Minwuia thermotolerans: one gene and its partner. The protein of the gene in region 1 interacts with the protein of each later gene in a pairwise test. Links are inferred from orthologs where the notes say so. Each region holds a gene or a part of one and is shown on either strand. Other genes may lie near its edges.

Evidence for each region.
Region 2: the proteins of nusG (region 1) and rho interact in binary tests that used the Escherichia coli proteins (3 or more experiments, as listed by UniProt). The link is inferred for Minwuia thermotolerans from one-to-one orthologs.

What each region holds. Positions count from the first base shown.
Region 1 is NZ_PIGG01000080.1:176-4,794, reverse strand. What follows is about bases 1,378-4,231. They hold nusG (transcription termination/antitermination protein NusG), read right to left. Parts: upstream 3,145-4,231; coding sequence 2,611-3,144; downstream 1,378-2,610. Other genes in these bases: tuf (elongation factor Tu), read right to left, coding at 3,607-4,231; secE (preprotein translocase subunit SecE), read right to left, coding at 3,147-3,434; rplK (50S ribosomal protein L11), read right to left, coding at 1,937-2,365; rplA (50S ribosomal protein L1), read right to left, coding at 1,378-1,932. In the rest of the region: rplL (50S ribosomal protein L7/L12), read right to left, coding at 1-323; rplJ (50S ribosomal protein L10), read right to left, coding at 385-900; more of rplA, read right to left, coding at 1,225-1,377; more of tuf, read right to left, coding at 4,232-4,619. UniProt on the Escherichia coli protein: Part of the processive rRNA transcription and antitermination complex (rrnTAC). The complex forms an RNA-chaperone ring around the RNA exit tunnel of RNA polymerase (RNAP).
Region 2 is NZ_PIGG01000015.1:132,914-135,917, forward strand. What follows is about bases 25-3,004. They hold rho (transcription termination factor Rho), read left to right. Parts: upstream 25-876; coding sequence 877-2,133; downstream 2,134-3,004. Other genes in these bases: dnaQ (DNA polymerase III subunit epsilon), read left to right, coding at 25-680; CWC60_RS03820 (RelA/SpoT family protein), read right to left, coding at 2,448-3,004. Outside these bases: more of dnaQ, read left to right, coding at 9-24. UniProt on the Escherichia coli protein: Facilitates transcription termination by a mechanism that involves Rho binding to the nascent RNA, activation of Rho's RNA-dependent ATPase activity, and release of the mRNA from the DNA template.

The DNA of each region.
Region 1 (4,619 bases):
TCGTCCTTCGAAGCGCCTTCCTTGATGGCCTTCGGGGCAGCCTCGACCAGTTCCTTGGCCTCCTTCAGGCCCAGGCCGGTGATGCTGCGGACTTCCTTGATCACGTTGATCTTCTTGTCGCCGACTTCGGCCAGAACGACGTCGAACTCGGTCTGCTCCTCGGCCGCGGCGGCTTCACCGCCGCCCCCGGCTGCGGCGGCCGGCGCCGCGACGGCGGCGGCGGCGGAGACGCCCCACTTCTCCTCGAGAAGCTTGGCGAGTTCGGCCGCCTCGAGGACGGTCAGGTTCGAGAGATCTTCGGCAATTTTTTCCAGATCAGCCATTTGTTCGGTTTCCTTGGTCAGTGAGGTTGTCGACGGGGCCCGTATGAGAAGACCTTGTCCGTCAGGCGTCTTCCTTGGTGGCGTATGCGTTGAGCACCCGCGCGAGCTGCGAAGCCGGGGCCTGCACCACCTGGGCGACCTTGGTCGCCGGGGCGTTCAGCAGGCCGATGATCTTCGCGCGCAGATCGTCGAGCGACGGCAGTTCGGCCAGAGCCTTGACGCCGTCGGCCTCGAGCACATGCTCGCCCATCGCGCCGCCGAGAATCACGAGCTTCTCGTTCTTCTTGGCGTACTCCACCGCCACCTTCGCCGCCGCGACCGGATCGTTCGAATAGGCGATCGCGGTCGGTCCGGTGAAGCTGTCGGTGAGCGCACTGTAGGACGTGCCTTCGAGAGCGATCTTCACGAGCCTGTTCTTCGTGACTTTGAAGCTGGCGCCCGCTTCGCGGACCCGGCTCCGGAGATCGGTCATCTCCGCAACCGAGAGGCCCTTGTAGTGGGTGATGACGACGAGGGCCGTGTTCTCGAACACGTCCTTCATCTCGCCGATCAGCGCCGCCTTTTCTTCCCGGTTCACTCTTTCGCTCCTTCTCACGGAACCCTTCGGCCGGCGATCCGGCTTCGGGGTTCCAGCCCTGGGACGGTTGGTTTGCGGAGCCGAGGCTCCCCGTCCCTCTTCATGTCCTGCCCCAGGGTCTTGACCCGGAAACGCGCGCGGCGGACCGCGTTCATTCCGGTTCGCAACTCCCGTCTATTGCAGGCCCGGCTTCGGATTAAGCCGTTCGGGCGCGGAGCCGTCGCGGCGCCTGCAGTCTCGGACAGGTGATCCCTCGGGCCGCAGGGGCCGTCGGGACCGCGCCGCCACCGGTTGGACCCGGCGGCGGAATTCCGTGGTCGACGCTCAGGCCGCGGGCTGCGGATTGAGCGTCGAGATGTCGATCTTCACGCCCGGCCCCATGGTCGAGCTGACCGCCGCGCGCTTCAGGTACTGGCCCTTGGCGCCCGCCGGCTTCGCCTTCAGCAGCGCCTCCACCAGGGAGCGCGCATTGCCGAGAAGCTGTTCCTCGGTAAAGCTGGCCTTGCCGATGCCGGCGTGGACGATGCCCGCCTTCTCGACACGGAACGTCACCTGACCGCCCTTGGCCGCCGCGACCGCTTCCTTGACGTTCGGCGTGACCGTGCCGAGCTTCGGGTTCGGCATCAGGCCGCGCGGGCCCAGCACCTTGCCGAGCCGGCCGACCACCGGCATCATGTCGGGCGTCGCGATCACGGTGTCGAAGGGCATGTCGCCGGCCTGCACCCGTTCGGCCAGATCCTCGGCGCCAACGATGTCGGCCCCGGCGGCGGTGGCCTCATCGGCCTTGTCACCCTTGGCGAAGACCGCCACGCGGACGGTCTTGCCCGTGCCGTTGGGCAGTTGCACCACGCCGCGCACCATCTGGTCGGCGTGCCGCGGATCGACGCCCAGGTTGACGGCCATCTCCACGGTCTCGTCGAACCTGGCGACCGCCCTGGCCTTCACCGCCTTGATCGCATCCTCCAGCGACACCTGTGCGTCGCGGTCGATGCCCTCCTGGGCGGCAGTGTAACGTTTTCCCTTGCGCGCCATCGTTCTACTCCACCACCTGCAGGCCCATCGAGCGGGCGGAGCCCGCGATCACCTTCATCGCCTGGTCCAGATCCGCGGCGTTGAGATCGGGCATCTTCTGCTCGGCGATCTCGCGGACCTGCGCCCGGGTCACCTGGCCGACGAAACCCTTGCCGGGCGTCGCGGCGCCCTTCTGCAGGCCGGCGGCCTTCTTGAGGAAGTAGGACGCCGGCGGCGTCTTGGACACGAAGGTGAAGGAGCGGTCCGAATAGGCGGTGATGATCACCGGGATCGGCATCCCCTTCTCCATGTTCTGCGTCTCGGCGTTGAACGCCTTGCAGAACTCCATGATGTTCAGGCCGCGCTGACCCAGCGCGGGACCGATCGGCGGCGACGGATTGGCGGCGCCCGCCGGCACCTGCAGCTTGATGTAGCCTGCGATCTTCTTTGCCATTTCAGACCCTTCTGACGTCTACCAAGGGGGCGTGGTGCGGCCATGGCGGGCCTTCCACACCATTCACTCGCCAAATGCGCGCGTGACCTCGCTGCGTACCCGGTCCGTGTCGCCGAACCCGCGTCGCAGTCGGATCAGTTTGATGCACCTCGAGGCATTTGGTTGAGCCGACGGCTTTTATAGCCCCCGGCCATCCGATTCAAGGAAAAAGAATCGCCGTTCGCCGGATCGGCAGGCGGCGGCGCTCAGTCCAGCTTCTCCACCTGGGAATATTCGAGCTCCACCGGCGTGGCGCGGCCGAAGATGGAGACCGACACCTTGACCCGGGCGCGCTCCTCGTCGACGTCCTCGACGACGCCGTTGAACGAAGCGAAGGGCCCGTCGGAGACGCGGACCTGCTCGCCGATGTCGAAGGTGATCGAGGGTTTGGGCCGCTCGATGCCCTCCTGCATCTGCTGCAGGATGCGCATGGCTTCCTTTTCCGGGATCGGCTGAGGCTTGTTGCCCGAGCCCAGGAAGCCGGAAACCTTGCCGACGTTCTTGATCAGGTGATAGCTCTCGTCGGTCAGTTCCATCTTCACCAGCACATAGCCGGGAAAGAACTTGCGTTCGGCGCTGACCTTCTGGCCGCGGCGCATTTCCACGACCTCCTCCATCGGCACCATGACCTCCTCGATCAGGTCGGTCATGTTCTTCTGAACGGCCTGCTCGCGGATCGCCTGGGCGACCTTCTTCTCGAAACCGGAATAAGCGTGAACGATGTACCAGCGCGCTGTCATGGTCAGCTCCCCAGTTCCAGAATGAAGCCGACACCGGTCTGGATGATGATGTCGACCACCAGGAAGAAGACCGCCGCAATGGCGACCATGATGAAGACCATCATGGTGGTGACGCCCGTCTCCTTGCGTGTCGGCCAGGTCGTGCGCGCGCCCTCGGCCCGGACCTGGCGCAGGAACTCGACCGGCCCGACCTTCTTCTTCGGGGCGGGCTTGTCGGCCGGCTTGGACGATGCCGCGGGGGTCGTTTTCTGGCCGCGACCGCGCGGGGTCCCGGACTTCGACTTGGCCATAGCGATCTTTCTGCTGTTCTACGCCAACACTTGCGCGCCAGCCGCTTCAGGGTCGGGCATGGCAGGAGTGGAGGGACTCGAACCCCCAACCCCCGGTTTTGGAGACCGGTGCTCTGCCAGTTGAGCTACACTCCTATGCCCGGCGGGCCGGCTGGCCCGCCTGTACGCGATACTACTCTATGATGGACGCGACGACGCCGGCGCCGACGGTGCGTCCGCCCTCGCGGATGGCGAAGCGCAGGCCCTCGTCCATCGCGATCGGGTTGATCAGCTGCACCGTCATGGCGACGTTGTCGCCCGGCATCACCATCTCCGTGCCTTCCGGCAGTTCGATCACGCCCGTGACGTCCGTCGTCCGGAAATAGAACTGCGGCCGGTAGTTGCCGAAGAACGGCGTGTGACGGCCGCCCTCCTCCTTGGTCAGGATATAGGCCTCCGCCTTGAACTTCGTGTGCGGCGTGATCGAGCCCGGCTTCGCCAGAACCTGGCCGCGCTCCACGTCGTCGCGCGCCACGCCGCGCAGCAGCGCGCCGATGTTGTCGCCCGCCTCGCCCTGATCCAGCAGCTTGCGGAACATCTCCACGCCCGTGCACGTCGTCTTCTTGGTGTCGCGGATGCCGACGATCTCGACCTCCTCGCCAACCTTGACCACGCCGCGCTCCACGCGCCCCGTCACCACCGTGCCGCGGCCCGAGATCGAGAACACGTCCTCGATCGGCATCAGGAACGGCTGGTCCTTCGGACGCTCCGGCTGCGGCACGTACTCGTCCACCGCCTTCATCAGCTCCAGGATCGCCTTCTTGCCGATCTCGTCGTTCGTCCCCTCGACCGCCGCCAGCGCAGAGCCGCGGATGATCGGGATGTCGTCGCCGGGGAAATCGTACGAAGACAGCAGCTCGCGGATCTCCAGCTCGACCAGCTCCAGCAGTTCCTCGTCGTCGACCTGGTCGACCTTGTTCATGAACACCACCAGCGCCGGAACGCCCACCTGGCGCGCCAGCAGGATGTGCTCGCGCGTCTGCGGCATCGGACCGTCCGCCGCCGAAACCACCAGGATCGCGCCGTCCATCTGCGCAGCGCCCGTGATCATGTTCTTCACGTAGTCGGCGTGACCCGGGCAGTCGACATGCGCGTAGTGACGGTTCTCCGTCTCGTACTCCACATGCGCCGTCGAGATCGTGATGC
Region 2 (3,004 bases), on another replicon or contig:
GTACGGTGATGCGCGAGATCATCCTGGACACGGAAACCACGGGCCTGGACCCGAATGACGGCCACCGCATCGTCGAGATCGGCTGTCTGGAACTGGTCGACCGCGTCTGGACCGGGCGGACCTGGCAGCAATACGTCAATCCCGAACGCGCCATGACCGACGACGCCTATCGCGTGCACGGCATCTCCGACGCCGATCTGGCGGACAAGCCGAAGTTCGCCGAGATCGCCGAAGAATTCCTGGCCTTCGTCGACGGCGCCCCGATCGTCGCTCACAACGCCGCCTTCGACATGAAGTTCCTGAACTGGGAGCTGACCAAGATCGGCCGCGAGCCCCTGCCGATGGACCGGGTGGTCGACACCCTGGCCATCGCCCGCAAGCGCTTTCCGGGCGCGGCGAACAGCCTCGACGCGCTGTGCCGGCGTTTCGAGGTCGACAACACCGACCGCACGCTGCACGGGGCGCTGATCGATTCCCGGCTGCTGGCGGACGTCTACTACCACCTGGTGGGGGTCAAGCAGGCGGGCCTGACCTTCGGCGAGGACCAGGGCGAAGGCGCGGCGGGCCCGGCGCGGCGCTACCGCGCGCCCAGGCCGCATGCGCCGACCGAGGCCGAACTCGCGGCCCACGCCGCCTTTCTGGAGAGCCATGTCAGCGCGGCGATCTGGCTGAAAAACTGAGCCGCGCCGCGAATTCGATCTTGCGGCCCGGCCCGATCCGTGTATTAACAACGGACAGCCGCTGAAGCGACTTCACTCCAGAACCGGCCAATTCCCTGGCCGGCGCTTGATCCGGAAACTGCCGACACGATCTGGAACCTCAGCGGTCCGTCCGTCCGGACACCTGTTCAATCACATATTCCTGCGACCGGTACCCATGAACCTACGCGAATTGAAGGCGAAATCGCCCACCGAACTCCTCGAGATGGCCGAGGAGCTGGAGATCGAGAACGCGTCCACCATGCGCAAGCAGGACATGCAGTTCGCGATCCTGAAGCAGCTTGCCGAGGACGGTGAGGAAATCACCGGCGTCGGCGTGCTCGAAACCCTCTCCGACGGTTTCGGATTCCTGCGCTCGGCGGAGTCGAACTATCTGCCCGGCTCCGACGACATCTACGTCAGTCCCAACCAGATCCGCCGCTTCTCGCTCAGGACCGGCGACACGGTCGAGGGCGAGATCCGCTCGCCCAAGGACGGCGAGCGCTATTTCGCCCTGCTCAAGGTCGCCAAGATCAACTTCGAGGATCCGGAAGCGGTCCGCCACAAGGTCGCCTTCGACAATCTCACGCCCCTCTATCCCGACGAGCGGCTGCACATGGAGTTTGCGGATCCGACCAAGAAGGATCTTTCCAACCGGGTGATCGAGCTGGTCACCCCGATCGGCAAGGGCCAGCGCGCGCTGATCGTTGCGCCGCCGCGCACGGGCAAGACGGTGCTGATGCAGAACATCGCCCACGCCATCGAATCCAACCACCCTGACGTCTACCTGATCGTGCTGCTGATCGACGAACGGCCCGAGGAAGTCACCGACATGTCCCGCTCCGTGCAGGGCGAGGTGATCTCGTCGACCTTCGACGAGCCGGCGGCGCGCCACGTCCAGGTCGCGGAAATGGTGATCGAGAAGGCCAAGCGCCTGGTCGAGCACAAGCGCGACGTGGTCATCCTGCTGGACTCCATCACCCGCCTGGCGCGCGCCTACAACACCGTGGTGCCGTCGTCGGGCAAGGTGCTGACCGGCGGCGTGGATGCCAACGCCCTGCAGCGCCCGAAGCGCTTCTTCGGCGCCGCGCGCAATATCGAGGAAGGCGGCTCGCTGACCATCATCGCGACCGCCCTGATCGACACCGGCAGCCGCATGGACGAGGTGATCTTCGAGGAGTTCAAGGGCACCGGCAACTCCGAGATCATCCTGGACCGCAAGCTGGCCGACAAGCGCACCTTCCCGGCGATCGACATCACGCGCTCCGGCACCCGCAAGGAGGAGCTGCTGGTCGACAAGAGCACGCTGACGAAGATGTGGGTGCTGCGCCGCATCCTGCAGCCCATGGGCGTCACCGACGCCATGGAGTTCCTGCTCGGCAAGCTGAAGGACAGCAAGACCAACCAGGACTTCTTCGATTCGATGAACACCTGAAGAAACCGCGCTGCGCAGGATGGCGAAGGGCCGGCGGGGCGGGCGGCTCCAGGGGCGCCGGATTTGCGCCGCCCCGGGATGGCCCGGCTGGAGGCGTGGGCGGCTCGGTGATCGCCGGGTTGTCCCGGCCACTTGTCCACACAACCTGTCACCCCCGCCGCCGTGCGGGGGTCCGGAGCGGCTTCGCCGCAAGTCTATGGCCCTGACCGGATGCCCGCACAATGGCGGGCATGACGCCGAAGCAAAGCTGTCGTTCCATCCATCACAAGGATCGTCGCAGGCCGCACCGCCCGCTGCCGCGCCTGCCGGCGAAATCAGGAGCGCGGGCGCTCCACCCGGTCGATGCCGGGCTCGTGGCGCAGCGCGGCGATGATGTCGTTGAGATGGCGGACGTCGCGGACCTCGATATCGAGGGTCAGCACGGCGAAGTCCGACTGGCTCTTGGTCATGCGCAGGAAGACGATGTTGCCGTCGTGCTGGGCGATCACCGCGGTTGTGCGGCTCAGCATGCCCGGCCGGTTCACCATCTCCGCCTCGATCCGCCCGACATAGAGCTGCTCGTCTTCCGTATCGCCGGTCCAGGAGGTGTCCAGCCAGCGCTCCGGCATGTCCTGCACCAGCTCCAGGCTGCCGCAGTCGATGACGTGGATGTGGATGCCCCGGCCCTGATGGGCGATGCCGACGATGCGGTCGCCGGGCAGCGGGTGGCAGCAGTCTGAGAAGTGCACCGCGACCCCCGGCTGCAGCCCCCTGATCGGCAGCGCGCCTTCGCGGGCGGCGTCCGCCTTGCGCTTCGTGCGCCGGCGGCGTTTCTTCTCGGCCGGATAGATCTCGGCCAGCACGTCACGGGGCGCGACCACGCCCTCCCCGA